Regions from separate parts of the Bacillus sp. C-3-6 genome, predicted to be linked through region 3. Evidence: a T-box and tRNA genes for the amino acid it is inferred to sense, from the RefSeq annotation. Region 3 holds a T-box; the other regions hold tRNA genes.
The links. A T-box is a leader RNA that pairs with one kind of tRNA and senses whether it is charged. The one in region 3 lies ahead of metG (methionine--tRNA ligase), so its partner is inferred to be a tRNA-Met.

Region 1: it has a tRNA-Met gene. The T-box ahead of metG (methionine--tRNA ligase) is inferred to sense a tRNA for this amino acid. The anticodon was not compared.
Region 2: it has a tRNA-Met gene. The T-box ahead of metG (methionine--tRNA ligase) is inferred to sense a tRNA for this amino acid. The anticodon was not compared.

What each region holds. Positions count from the first base shown of each region.
Region 1 is NZ_CM137247.1:4,632,497-4,637,090, forward strand. It holds gene ACW0JX_RS23815 (MFS transporter) at 91-1,314, shown strand; tRNA gene ACW0JX_RS23820 (tRNA-Glu) at 1,461-1,532, opposite strand; tRNA gene ACW0JX_RS23825 (tRNA-Ser) at 1,539-1,629, opposite strand; tRNA gene ACW0JX_RS23830 (tRNA-Asn) at 1,637-1,711, opposite strand; tRNA gene ACW0JX_RS23835 (tRNA-Ile) at 1,719-1,795, opposite strand; tRNA gene ACW0JX_RS23840 (tRNA-Gly) at 1,806-1,876, opposite strand; tRNA gene ACW0JX_RS23845 (tRNA-Lys) at 1,890-1,965, opposite strand; tRNA gene ACW0JX_RS23850 (tRNA-Thr) at 1,976-2,051, opposite strand; tRNA gene ACW0JX_RS23855 (tRNA-Phe) at 2,066-2,141, opposite strand; tRNA gene ACW0JX_RS23860 (tRNA-Asp) at 2,151-2,226, opposite strand; tRNA gene ACW0JX_RS23865 (tRNA-Met) at 2,230-2,306, opposite strand; tRNA gene ACW0JX_RS23870 (tRNA-Ser) at 2,335-2,427, opposite strand; tRNA gene ACW0JX_RS23875 (tRNA-Ile) at 2,445-2,521, opposite strand; tRNA gene ACW0JX_RS23880 (tRNA-Met) at 2,526-2,602, opposite strand; tRNA gene ACW0JX_RS23885 (tRNA-Ala) at 2,623-2,695, opposite strand; tRNA gene ACW0JX_RS23890 (tRNA-Pro) at 2,711-2,784, opposite strand; tRNA gene ACW0JX_RS23895 (tRNA-Arg) at 2,795-2,868, opposite strand; tRNA gene ACW0JX_RS23900 (tRNA-Leu) at 2,872-2,960, opposite strand; tRNA gene ACW0JX_RS23905 (tRNA-Gly) at 2,977-3,051, opposite strand; tRNA gene ACW0JX_RS23910 (tRNA-Leu) at 3,081-3,161, opposite strand; tRNA gene ACW0JX_RS23915 (tRNA-His) at 3,184-3,259, opposite strand; tRNA gene ACW0JX_RS23920 (tRNA-Thr) at 3,270-3,345, opposite strand; tRNA gene ACW0JX_RS23925 (tRNA-Val) at 3,350-3,425, opposite strand; rRNA gene rrf (5S ribosomal RNA) at 3,430-3,545, opposite strand; rRNA gene ACW0JX_RS23935 (23S ribosomal RNA) at 3,647-4,594, opposite strand, start outside.
Region 2 is NZ_CM137247.1:550,007-554,600, reverse strand. It holds partial or broken gene ACW0JX_RS02870 (NUDIX hydrolase) at 1-76, opposite strand, end outside; gene ACW0JX_RS02865 (YebC/PmpR family DNA-binding transcriptional regulator) at 224-943, opposite strand; partial or broken gene ACW0JX_RS02860 (DUF3884 family protein) at 1,296-1,615, shown strand; tRNA gene ACW0JX_RS02855 (tRNA-Leu) at 1,777-1,858, opposite strand; tRNA gene ACW0JX_RS02850 (tRNA-Cys) at 1,869-1,939, opposite strand; tRNA gene ACW0JX_RS02845 (tRNA-Gly) at 1,954-2,028, opposite strand; tRNA gene ACW0JX_RS02840 (tRNA-Gln) at 2,034-2,108, opposite strand; tRNA gene ACW0JX_RS02835 (tRNA-His) at 2,172-2,247, opposite strand; tRNA gene ACW0JX_RS02830 (tRNA-Trp) at 2,267-2,340, opposite strand; tRNA gene ACW0JX_RS02825 (tRNA-Tyr) at 2,348-2,431, opposite strand; tRNA gene ACW0JX_RS02820 (tRNA-Thr) at 2,442-2,517, opposite strand; tRNA gene ACW0JX_RS02815 (tRNA-Phe) at 2,536-2,611, opposite strand; tRNA gene ACW0JX_RS02810 (tRNA-Asp) at 2,621-2,696, opposite strand; tRNA gene ACW0JX_RS02805 (tRNA-Met) at 2,700-2,776, opposite strand; tRNA gene ACW0JX_RS02800 (tRNA-Val) at 2,803-2,878, opposite strand; tRNA gene ACW0JX_RS02795 (tRNA-Glu) at 2,883-2,957, opposite strand; tRNA gene ACW0JX_RS02790 (tRNA-Ser) at 2,975-3,066, opposite strand; tRNA gene ACW0JX_RS02785 (tRNA-Asn) at 3,069-3,143, opposite strand; rRNA gene rrf (5S ribosomal RNA) at 3,152-3,267, opposite strand; rRNA gene ACW0JX_RS02775 (23S ribosomal RNA) at 3,368-4,594, opposite strand, start outside.
Region 3 is NZ_CM137247.1:4,767,601-4,772,194, forward strand. It holds gene ACW0JX_RS24645 (sensor histidine kinase) at 1-68, shown strand, start outside; gene ACW0JX_RS24650 (EamA family transporter) at 210-1,112, shown strand; gene ACW0JX_RS24655 (hypothetical protein) at 1,180-1,434, shown strand; gene metG (methionine--tRNA ligase) at 1,476-3,110, opposite strand; T-box leader at 3,161-3,431, opposite strand; gene ACW0JX_RS24665 (class I SAM-dependent methyltransferase) at 3,546-4,364, shown strand.

The DNA.
Region 1 (4,594 bases), 140 kb from region 3:
TCCCTTTTTATAGAAGGTATTAATGAAACAGAGGAGGATTTAAAAGAATGAAGAATGTATATGCAAACGTCAAATACTTTGGTGATTATTATGTTTAATTCCTACCGTGAGATTTTCAGTGCTCCTGGTACAAAAGGATTCTCTTTAGCAGGGTTTATAGCTCGGATGCCCATATCAATGATGGGCATTGGTATTGTTACAATGTTATCTCAGTTACGTGGTGACTATTGGCTTGCTGGAGCTGTTGCAGCCACCTTTACATTATCATCTGCTTTACTAGCTCCTCATATTTCTCGGATGGCCGATCAATTAGGGCAATCTCGCATACTTCTTCCGACTACAGGTATCAGTGTTTTCTTTACGATCCTCTTACTTCTATGTACGAAATATGAAGCTCCTTATTGGACGCTATTTCTATCCGCCTTATGTGCAGGTTGTATGCCAAATATGTCAGCTATGGTACGTGCACGTTGGACTAAACTATACCGTGGATCCCATAAATTGCATACAGCATTTTCCTTTGAATCGGTCGTCGACGAAATTTGCTTCATAATTGGTCCTGTATTATCTGTCAGTTTAAGTGTTATGTTCTTCCCAGAAGCAGGGCCACTTTTATCATCTGTTTTTCTTACAATTGGGGTATGCCTATTCATCCTACAAAAAAGCACAGAACCACCTGTACACCCTGGCGACATTACAAACAAAGGAACAGTATTTAAAATTGGTTCTTTGCGAGTACTAGTATTCACACTCATTGCTATAGGTACTATCTTTGGCACAATAGATGTCGTTAGTGTAGCTTTTGCTGAACATCAAGGAAACGCAGTAGCTGCTAGCTTTGTACTTTCTGTCTATGCAATCGGTTCATGCCTGGCAGGCCTTATTTTCGGTACTCTTAAACTCAATGCTCCACCCTATAATCATTTTTTAATAGCAGTCACACTTTCCATGATAACAATGCTGCCACTATTTTTCGTAAATACTATTGCTTGGCTAATAGTTATTGTCTTCTTTGCAGGACTATCTGTCGCTCCTACTATGATTATTACTATGGGGCTTGTGGAAAGAATCGTACCTGAATCAAAAATAACAGAAGGAATGACTTGGGCAATTACAGGACTTGGAATTGGAGTCTCCCTAGGATCAGCGATAGCTGGTTTAGTTATTGATAATTTTGGAGCTCGAGCAGGATTTAGTGTGGCTATTATAGCAGGAGGCCTTGCCTTCACTATTGCACTTTTAGGATACAAAACTCTTCACTTCGCATATAATCATGCTGTTATTAAACAAGATGGACATTCAATAGAGAGTTAAAACATGTTCAAAAAATAGGATTATCTCTTCTTATGCATGAGAAAAGGTAATCCTATTTTAAACTTATTATTTATAATCTGTCATAGCTTCTTCTATATCTATACACAACAAAAAAGAGATAGCAGTTTATGCTATCTCTTTTAGTATGACCCGTACGGGATTCGAACCCGTGTTACCGCCGTGAAAGGGCGGTGTCTTAACCACTTGACCAACGGGCCAATTACTGGCAGAGAAGAAGGGATTCGAACCCTCGCACCGCGTTCGCGATCTACTCCCTTAGCAGGGGAGCCCCTTGAGCCACTTGGGTACTTCTCTATAAATATGGCTCCGCAGGTAGGACTCGAACCTACGACCGATCGGTTAACAGCCGATAGCTCTACCACTGAGCTACTGCGGAACAATTATGGTGGGCCTAAATGGACTCGAACCATCGACCTCACGCTTATCAGGCGTGCGCTCTAACCAGCTGAGCTATAGGCCCATAATTGAAAAGCGGGTGAAGAGAATCGAACTCTCGACCAGAGCTTGGAAGGCTCTTGTTTTACCACTAAACTACACCCGCATTAAATTGAAAATGGTGAGCCATGAAGGATTCGAACCTTCGACCCTCTGATTAAAAGTCAGATGCTCTACCAACTGAGCTAATGGCTCATTTTGAAAGTGGTGCCGGCTAGAGGACTTGAACCCCCAACCTACTGATTACAAGTCAGTTGCTCTACCAATTGAGCTAAGCCGGCTTGCGACTTCAAAATGGTGGCTCGGGACGGAATCGAACCGCCGACACGAGGATTTTCAGTCCTCTGCTCTACCGACTGAGCTACCGAGCCTTATTAAAATGGCGGTCCCGACCGGGGTCGAACCGGCGATCTCCTGCGTGACAGGCAGGCATGTTAACCACTACACCACGGGACCATTTGGTTGCGGGGACAGGATTTGAACCTGCGACCTTCGGGTTATGAGCCCGACGAGCTACCGTACTGCTCCACCCCGCGATGATATAATATGTAATTTAAGAAAAAATGGAGGAGGTAGAGGGATTCGAACCCCCGCGCGACTCTCGCCGCCTGTCGGTTTTCAAGACCGATCCCTTCAGCCGAACTTGGGTATACCTCCGAGATATAAACCTTTAGTGGTGGACCTTGTAGGACTCGAACCTACGACCGGACGGTTATGAGCCGTCTGCTCTAACCAGCTGAGCTAAAGGTCCTTTATGGTAGCGGCGGAGGGGATCGAACCCCCGACCTCACGGGTATGAACCGTACGCTCTAGCCAGCTGAGCTACACCGCCATAAATGATATTAAAATAAGTGGAGCCTAGCGGGATCGAACCGCTGACCTCCTGCGTGCAAGGCAGGCGCTCTCCCAGCTGAGCTAAGGCCCCATGTTTTTGGGAATATCGGGAAGACAGGATTTGAACCTGCGACCCCCTGGTCCCAAACCAGGTGCTCTACCAAGCTGAGCCACTTCCCGTTAATAAAAGCGCGCCCGAGAGGAGTCGAACCCCTAACCTCTTGATCCGTAGTCAAACGCTCTATCCAATTGAGCTACGGGCGCATATGGTGCCGAGGGCGGGGGTCGAACCCGCACGGTGGTCACCCACCGCAGGATTTTAAGTCCTGTGCGTCTGCCTGTTCCGCCACCCCGGCATGTCATATTGAAAATTGGAGCGGAAGACGGGATTCGAACCCGCGACCCCAACCTTGGCAAGGTTGTATTCTACCACTGAACTACTTCCGCAAGACATGTTTGAGATATTTTATTAAAAGTGCGGGTGAAGGGAGTCGAACCCCCACGCCAAAGGCGCTAGATCCTAAGTCTAGTGCGTCTGCCAATTCCGCCACACCCGCATATTAATATTTTAAGAAAAAATGGGGCGACTGATGGGAATCGAACCCACGAATGCCGGAGCCACAATCCGGTGCGTTAACCACTTCGCCACAACCGCCATGATTTTCTGGTGCCGACTAGAGGACTTGAACCCCCAACCTACTGATTACAAGTCAGTTGCTCTACCAATTGAGCTAAGTCGGCTAAATGGTGGAGGATGACGGGATCGAACCGCCGACCCCCTGCTTGTAAGGCAGGTGCTCTCCCAGCTGAGCTAATCCTCCATTTGCCTGGCAACGTCCTACTCTCACAGGGACAAGGTCCCAACTACCATCGGCGCTAGAGAGCTTAACTTCCGTGTTCGGTATGGGAACGGGTGTGACTTCTCTGCCATCATTACCAGACTGTATTCATTTAAGACAAGAATTATTGTAACTCATTTAACTTCTAAAGTCAACAAGTTTTTTATATTCTTTCAAAACTAGATAACATTGCTTCATATTATATGGTTAAGTCCTCGATCTATTAGTATTCGTCAGCTCCACATGTCACCATGCTTCCACCTCGAACCTATCAACCTGATCATCTTTCAGGGATCTTACTAGCTTACGCTATGGGAAATCTCATCTTGAGGGGGGCTTCATGCTTAGATGCTTTCAGCACTTATCCCTTCCGCACATAGCTACCCAGCTATGCCCTTGGCAGAACAACTGGTACACCAGCGGTGCGTCCATCCCGGTCCTCTCGTACTAAGGACAGCTCCTCTCAAATTTCCTACGCCCACGACGGATAGGGACCGAACTGTCTCACGACGTTCTGAACCCAGCTCGCGTACCGCTTTAATGGGCGAACAGCCCAACCCTTGGGACCGACTACAGCCCCAGGATGCGATGAGCCGACATCGAGGTGCCAAACCTCCCCGTCGATGTGGACTCTTGGGGGAGATAAGCCTGTTATCCCCGGGGTAGCTTTTATCCGTTGAGCGATGGCCCTTCCATGCGGAACCACCGGATCACTAAGCCCGACTTTCGTCCCTGCTCGACTTGTAGGTCTCGCAGTCAAGCTCCCTTATGCCTTTGCACTCTACGAATGATTTCCAACCATTCTGAGGGAACCTTTGGGCGCCTCCGTTACACTTTAGGAGGCGACCGCCCCAGTCAAACTGCCCACCTGACACTGTCTCCCGGGTCGATAAGACCCGTAGGTTAGAATTTCAATACAGTCAGGGCGGTATCCCACCAGCGCCTCCACCGAAGCTAGCGCTCCGGTTTCAATGGCTCCCGCCTATCCTGTACAAACTGTACCAAAATTCAATATCAGGCTACAGTAAAGCTCCACGGGGTCTTTCCGTCCTGTCGCGGGTAACCTGCATCTTCACAGGTACTATAATTTCACCGAGTCTCTGGTTGAGACAGTGCCCAAATCGTTACACCTTTCGTGCGGGTCGGAACTT
Region 2 (4,594 bases), 1.0 Mb from region 3:
TTAATAACACTTCATTTTTCTCATTTGTTAAATAACCTGCTACGGCAACTATATGCTTTGGTGTCTTATGTTCCATACTAAGCCTCCTAGAAATAATGGTTATTTCATATATCCCTATAAGCATATTCCCTATCTACACCAAAATACCTTTAATAATTCATCACCTTAATTAACTTCATAAAAAAAGCCCCTATTCGTTAAACGAAAAGGGGCTTTCATCGTATTACTCTCCTAAGTCTACGTTGTGGTAAACTTGTTGTACATCTTCTAAATCTTCTAATGCATCAACCATTTTCTCAAATTGTACTTGAGCATCTTCAGGAAGTGTAACATCACTTTGTGCAAGCATTGTTAATTCTGCAACTGTAAATTCTTCAACACCAGCACCTTTAAGTGCAGATTGTACTGAATGGAATTGATCTGGTTCAGCATACACGATAACAGCATCTTCTTCTTCTAGAATGTCACGTGCATCTACATCTGCTTCCATTAAAATTTCAAGAACTTCATCTGATGTTTTACCTTCAAGGCCGATAACAGCTGTCGCATCAAACATGTAAGCTACAGAACCGTTTACACCCATGTTACCACTGTTTTTGCTAAATGCAGCTCGTACATCTGCTGCAGTACGGTTTACGTTATTTGTAAGTGTATCTACAATAACCATAGCTCCATTTGGTCCAAATCCTTCATAACGAAGCTCGTCATAATTTTCCTCTGAGCCGCCTTTTGCTTTTTCAACTGCACGATCAATAATTGTTCTTGGTACATTGTATGTTTTCGCACGTTCTAATACGACTCTAAGCGCTTGGTTTGATTCTGGATCTGGCTCGCCTTGTTTTGCCGCCACATAAATTTCACGTCCAAATTTCGCGTATATACGGCTTGTATTTGCATCTTTTGATGCTTTTTTGTCTTTAATATTGTTCCATTTACGGCCCATACTTTCCACTCTCTTTCTCGTTTTAAATCTACATAAAAATATTAATATGAAATATAATGTGTGTTCAACACATTTTTAAAAGAAATATAAAAAGTTCATTTTTGATTCATATTACAGACATAATATAAATCACTATCATTTTGTTCTTTCGACAAGTTATATTATACATGAATTCCTAAGTTTATTACGAATTTTAGCATCACATAATATAATTTAACAAAAAAGACTCTAACATTTCTATTAGAGTCTTTTTATATTGCTGATACCGATTTCCATAATATTCCTATAGTTACTTTCTACTGTTGTATAATAAAAATAGGAAAAAATTTAAAGAAAAGATGAAGGGAGAATTATGACACATTCAAATGAAAAAAAATCACATGCTTTTAAAGGAATAGGAGAAAAGTTAAACCCAACTATCTATCAAGTAAGATTCATGAAATTAGATGAACCAATCCAATTTGAGGCGTTTCCTGAATTGAAGGAATTAGGGGACTGGTTAAGCACTTCAACGCAAATGTGGGCGTGCCACTCAACAATGTATAAGTACAACAGAGAAGAGTTTAAAAAGAAGTTTTTAGAAATTACAAACTTAACCGTTGATAATGTACTAATATCTACTGGTGGTGTCGGATTTAACTTCATGTCACCGGGTGGAGAAATTCTCTCTAAATACCGCAATTAAAAGGATAAAATTGAATGTTTGTTTTTATCCTTTTAATGTTTCGCAGTTTACTCACCGTACACTTTTTGTGCTTATTTTGTCATGTAATGAAAAGAAAACAAAAAAAACTCTATACTAATTGTATAGAGTTTTTTTACGACGTTCATGATACCGATGGTCGGGGTCGAACCGACACTCCCGAAGGAACACGATTTTGAGTCGTGCGCGTCTGCCAATTCCGCCACATCGGCACAAAAGAAAAGGCGGCAACCGGATTTGAACCGGTGATAAAGGTTTTGCAGACCTCTGCCTTACCACTTGGCTATGCCGCCATATTAAATTTTATTGGAGCGGAAGACGGGATTCGAACCCGCGACCCCAACCTTGGCAAGGTTGTATTCTACCACTGAACTACTTCCGCAAAAATGGCTGGGCTAGCTGGATTCGAACCAGCGCATGACGGAGTCAAAGTCCGTTGCCTTACCGCTTGGCTATAGCCCATCGAATTCTTACTTAATTATATGTAAGTATCAATTAAATTATTTGTAATTTTTAAAATAAAAATGGGGCGACTGATGGGAATCGAACCCACGAATGCCGGAGCCACAATCCGGTGCGTTAACCACTTCGCCACAACCGCCATGTTGTGTAAATATATTTGGCAGGGGCAGTAGGAATCGAACCCACACTGGAGGTTTTGGAGACCTCAGTTCTACCTTTAAACTATGCCCCTATGTAAATGGTGGAGGGGGGCAGATTCGAACTGCCGAACCCGAAGGAGCGGATTTACAGTCCGCCGCGTTTAGCCACTTCGCTACCCCTCCGAAACTTACATGGTGCCGGCTAGAGGACTTGAACCCCCAACCTACTGATTACAAGTCAGTTGCTCTACCAATTGAGCTAAGCCGGCGTATTTTATTGAAATAAATGGTGGCTCGGGACGGAATCGAACCGCCGACACGAGGATTTTCAGTCCTCTGCTCTACCGACTGAGCTACCGAGCCTTATTAAAATGGCGGTCCCGACCGGGGTCGAACCGGCGATCTCCTGCGTGACAGGCAGGCATGTTAACCACTACACCACGGGACCATTTGGTTGCGGGGACAGGATTTGAACCTGCGACCTTCGGGTTATGAGCCCGACGAGCTACCGTGCTGCTCCACCCCGCGATAATACTATTCATATAAAATTTATATGGTGGAGGATGACGGGATCGAACCGCCGACCCCCTGCTTGTAAGGCAGGTGCTCTCCCAGCTGAGCTAATCCTCCAAAGTGGTGACCCGTACGGGATTCGAACCCGTGTTACCGCCGTGAAAGGGCGGTGTCTTAACCACTTGACCAACGGGCCAAATATTATAAATCCTATGGCGGAGAGCAAGGGATTCGAACCCTTGATACGCTTGTGACGTATACACGATTTCCAATCGTGCTCCTTCGGCCAACTCGGACAGCTCTCCAATGGCTCCGCAGGTAGGAATCGAACCTACGACCGATCGGTTAACAGCCGATAGCTCTACCGCTGAGCTACTGCGGAATAATATTGCCTGGCAACGTCCTACTCTCACAGGGACAAGGTCCCAACTACCATCGGCGCTAGAGAGCTTAACTTCCGTGTTCGGTATGGGAACGGGTGTGACCTCTCTGCCATCATTACCAGACATTATTCTTTTGAGACAATCATTATTATAACTTATTTACTTTAAAAGTCAACAAGTTTTTTATGTTCTCTCAAAACTAGATAACATTGCTACATATTATATGGTTAAGTCCTCGATCTATTAGTATTCGTCAGCTCCACATGTCACCATGCTTCCACCTCGAACCTATCAACCTGATCATCTTTCAGGGATCTTACTAGCTTACGCTATGGGAAATCTCATCTTGAGGGGGGCTTCATGCTTAGATGCTTTCAGCACTTATCCCTTCCGCACATAGCTACCCAGCTATGCCCTTGGCAGAACAACTGGTACACCAGCGGTGCGTCCATCCCGGTCCTCTCGTACTAAGGACAGCTCCTCTCAAATTTCCTACGCCCACGACGGATAGGGACCGAACTGTCTCACGACGTTCTGAACCCAGCTCGCGTACCGCTTTAATGGGCGAACAGCCCAACCCTTGGGACCGACTACAGCCCCAGGATGCGATGAGCCGACATCGAGGTGCCAAACCTCCCCGTCGATGTGGACTCTTGGGGGAGATAAGCCTGTTATCCCCGGGGTAGCTTTTATCCGTTGAGCGATGGCCCTTCCATGCGGAACCACCGGATCACTAAGCCCGACTTTCGTCCCTGCTCGACTTGTAGGTCTCGCAGTCAAGCTCCCTTATGCCTTTGCACTCTACGAATGATTTCCAACCATTCTGAGGGAACCTTTGGGCGCCTCCGTTACACTTTAGGAGGCGACCGCCCCAGTCAAACTGCCCACCTGACACTGTCTCCCGGGTCGATAAGACCCGTAGGTTAGAATTTCAATACAGTCAGGGCGGTATCCCACCAGCGCCTCCACCGAAGCTAGCGCTCCGGTTTCAATGGCTCCCGCCTATCCTGTACAAACTGTACCAAAATTCAATATCAGGCTACAGTAAAGCTCCACGGGGTCTTTCCGTCCTGTCGCGGGTAACCTGCATCTTCACAGGTACTATAATTTCACCGAGTCTCTGGTTGAGACAGTGCCCAAATCGTTACACCTTTCGTGCGGGTCGGAACTTACCCGACAAGGAATTTCGCTACCTTAGGACCGTTATAGTTACGGCCGCCGTTTACTGGGGCTTCAGTTCAGAGCTTCGCTTACGCTAACCCCTCTCCTTAACCTTCCAGCACCGGGCAGGTGTCACCCCCTATACTTCGCCTTACGGCTTCGCAGAGAGCTGTGTTTTTGCTAAACAGTCGCTTGGGCCTATTCACTGCGGCTTTCCGTTAAGAAAGCACCCCTTCTCCCGAAGTTACGGGGTCATTTTGCCGAGTTCCTTAACCAGAGTTCTCTCGCA
Region 3 (4,594 bases):
TTCCTTACGGGATACAAAACACAGCTCAAGGTGTAAAATGCTCCATTGTATTCCCAAAAGCAATGTAACATTCACTATAATTACATACCCCAAACTCATACTTCATGTGTGAGTGGCGGAATTTTGTAGAGTGTCTTACTCTGTTTCGTTCGCCCGTTATCCTTATTTGGATAGCGGGCGTTTTTTATTACTTAAAAGGAGGATTTTTCATGGATAAGTTTAAATATTCATTGCTCGTTTTATTCGGTGCTTGCGGCTACGGCATACTTTCAACTATTTTCAAACTCGGATTCATAAATGGATTTTCAGCACATCAACTATTAGGGGGACAATATGTCTTCGGATGGATTGGACTATTTCTACTCGTTCTTTTCTTTTCACGTCATAAAGTAACAAAAAAACAATTCTTTTCATTACTAACCGTCGGAACAACAATGAGTATGACTGGAATTTTCTACGCTATTTCTGTAGAAGAACTACCCGCATCTATCGCTGTCGTCCTACTCTTTCAGTTCACTTGGATTGGTGTCATTATCGAAGCAATTGCAAATCGAACATTTCCAAGCCGCGATAAGATCATATCTATCCTTATTTTATTTGCTGGTACATTGTTTGCAGGTGGTGTATTTGAAGGCCTCGGACAAAGTTTTTCTACGAAAGGGATTATCTTTGGGCTATTAGCTGCAGTCTCTTTTTCATTCTATGTTTTTGCAAGCGGACGCGTTGCTACAGATGTTCCGCCTTATACGAAAAGCTTTCTCATGACAACAAGTGCGACTCTTATCGTATGTCTATTCTTCCCACCAACCTTTTTAACAGATGGTGCCCTGCAAGCCGGTCTATGGAAATATGCTTTCTTCCTCGGATTATTCGGCGTTGTTGTACCTGTCATTTGTTTTTCAATCGGTGTACCAAAGGTTGGAACAGGACTCGGTACAATATTAGGTGCAGCTGAATTACCAACTGCTATTATCGCTTCTATTACACTTGTACATGAAGTCGTAACATTCATGCAGTGGATTGGTATTATTTTTATATTGGTTGGAATTTTCACTCCTCAGCTGCTTACGGCTAGGAAAGAAAGGAAACACAATCGCGTGCATAGCGCTTGAAAAAGTACAGAATTTATATAAAAGATATAACTGCAATTAAAATAAGTAAATTTATCTGGAGGTATAAATGACTATTTTAAGCATCATATTTTTTGCTATTATGTGTATCTTCTTCCTAATAAGATATATGAAAGAAAAGAAATTTTACGATTTACTTCTCATTCCCGTTTCTATATATGCAGGAGCAGTGAAAACTCCTTTCGTAGAGTACTTAAACTTTAATACTACATTTAAAATAACGTATGATATTGCAGCTATTATTCTTGTAATCCTTGCCGTACTTTTCTTTTTGAAAGATAAGAAAGAGAATCATACTGCATAACAAAAGACCTTTCATTTACTTGAAAGGTCTTTTTCTATATTTCACTTTACCGCTCCATATAGCTTCCCTACCTCATGCTCAATTTGTTTTACATCGATTCGCTCAAATAGTGGCTGCACGCTATCAATTCTACTTGGCAACGTATTTTGCGGTTCCCAATTTCGTTTAATAATCGACAATGTGCATCTAACTCTTTCACTTGAAAATGGTAAAAACGGTTCAAGGAGATTTGCAAAATTAGCGATAAGATACACACAGTTATAAATCGTTTCTTCACACGAAACTGGATCATCTTCTCTTTGTTTCCAAGGCTGCTTTTCATCAAAATATTTATTTGCAAAACGTACTGCATCAAATATTGTCTCTAACGCCACCTTAAATTTAGTTTGCTCAATCGCCTCTCCTACATTTTTATATAATCCTTCTACTTTATCTTTCAGCTCTATATCAATAGTCCCCTTTGGTACAGTGCCATCATAATATTTTTCAATAAACTTTAATGTGCGGTTCACGAAGTTTCCATATGCTCCTAACAATTCACTATTATGACTGTAAATAAATTCACGCCATGAAAAATCAGTGTCACGATTTTCTGGTGCATTTACTGTTAAGAAGTAACGGATAGAATCTGGATCATAGCGTTCTAATATGTCAGGCACCCATACTGCCCAGTTTTTACTTGTAGATAATTTTCTTTTTTCAACTGTTAAATATTCATTCGAAACGATATGACGCGGGATTGCTTCTTCCCCTATTCCAAGTAATACCGCTGGCCAAATGACGGAGTGAAATGGAATATTATCCTTGCCGTGTACATAATATGTTTGCGCATCGCTATTCCAAAACTCTTGATCATCTTTTCCTGTTTCTTCAGCCCAATGTTTACTCGCTGAATAATATCCTGCCACTGCTTCAATCCATACGTAAATTTTTTTATCTTCATACCCTTTCACTGGAATTGATACCCCGATTGGTAAATCTCTTGATACAGCCCTATCTTGTAACCCTTCCTTTACATATCTTTCCGTTAATTGAATTGCATTATCACGCCATGTTCCTTTTTCTTTTGCGATTTCTACAACTTTTTTAATTTGCTCCTGAAATGTATGCAATGCAAAATAGAAATGCTCTGTTTCCTCTACAGATGGCGTACTACCACATAACTTACATTTCTTTTCTAACAAATCAAGAGGATCTAAAATAGCAGAACAAGCATCGCATTGATCTCCTCTTGCTGCTTCATGGCAATATGGACATATTCCTTCTACATAACGATCCGGTAAAAACTGCGTACACGTTTCACAATACGCTTGTTCCACTGTTTTTTTATAAATATAGCCTTCTTCTAATAAACGTAAAAAAACTTTTTGAACAGTTTCATGATGATGCTCGCTATCGGTACGTGTATAGCAATCATACGTAAAACCGAGATCACGAAAACATCGCTGAAATTCTTCATGATACTTATTAGCAATTTCTTTTGCTGTCACACCTTCTTGTTTTGCTCTAATTGCAATCGGTGTTCCATTGCAGTCACTCCCTGAAACATACAGCACATTCTCACCTTTTGCCCTGTAATAACGCGCTAAAATATCTCCAGGTAATAAACTCGCAATATGGCCAAGGTGTAACGAACCATTTGCATACGGCCAAGCGCCTCCAATAAAAATACTCATCTTATATCCCTCCTTTAAAATATAAAAAGCCCCGCCCCTATCTTAAAAAAGATAAGGGCGGGGCTGTATAAACAGTCGCGGTACCACCTTATTTCGCCAATTACTCACATAATTAGCCTTAACAAGTACGGAGCTATATGCTCTTATACTGTGGTTTTGATAACGAGTACCAACTCTCGTCGCCGCCTACTATTATCATTTGATAAGTTCAGGACGAAGCTCAAAGGCCATTGTTCAAATGAATATTCTTGCTTCTTCTCAGCTACCGAAGCTCTCTGGAAAGAATGTGTTCATCCTACTTTTCCTTTTCAACGCTTTTACGTATAACAAGTATTGTACGACTTAATCACAGAAAAATCAAACTTTTATTCAGAACGAAAAGGAAATCCCATCCTCCCGCCGAATACCTATACGTTCACAAAAGGAGTGATAACATTGAACCAAAAACAACTAAGCACTATAAATGAAAAAAGCTGGAATACAGCTGCTTATGAAGCTTGGACGAATCGCCATGGGGCGCCAGAGGATTATGCAAAAAAAATTATGGAAGATCCCACACGCGAAGTAGCACATTATTTACCTTACATACAATCTCCAAAAGGAAAACGTATTATTAACTTACTCGGCTCAAAAGGAAATAAAGCTGTCGCACTTGCCCTTTTAGGCTCTGACGTAACAGTTGTTGATATTTCAGCAAGTAATGCAAAATATGCAAATGAACTTGCGGACGCCGCAGACGTCTCTATTCATTACATCGTTTCTGATGTACTAGATGTAAATCTCTCCAAATCATTTGATATCGTATTACTGGAGCTTGGTCTACTTCATTACTTTCTAGATTTAAAACCACTTTTCAAAAAAATTTCTCAACTACTAAAGCCAGGTGGGATACTTATCCTTCGCGATTACCATCCAATATACACAAAGCTATTAGGAGTAGACCATCCATCATTTCGAGCAAGTGGAAATTATTTCGATGAAGAATTAATTGAAGATGATGTTGCTTATAGCATCCTTCTTACAGAAGCACAGAAAGAATCGCTACCTAAAACAACCATCCGTCGCTGGACGCTAGGAGAAATCATTACAACACTTGCGGAAGAACGTTTTAAAACTGAAAAACTAGTTGAAGAACATGGATCTCATCAAAGATGGGTCTTCCCTTCTACTGCACCAGAAGGAATCGAAGAACGTATCCCTGGTCTATATACAATAATTGCGACAGCATGCAAAAAAGGATCCCTTCACGGATAGGATCCTTTTTGCATGCTCACGCATATAAGTTGAGGTTGGAGATTACCATAATTCTGTAGAATAGGACACAAGATATTTCAACATTTCGTCTCTGACTTACGTCGTCAAAAAGGGGTATGACCAACATAACGAAGAGTAATGTTTTTAGTTGATACTGATAATCGTTATCAACTAATTAGAAGTATACATGATGTCATTTCAAATTTCAATAGCATTTCTAATATTTATTT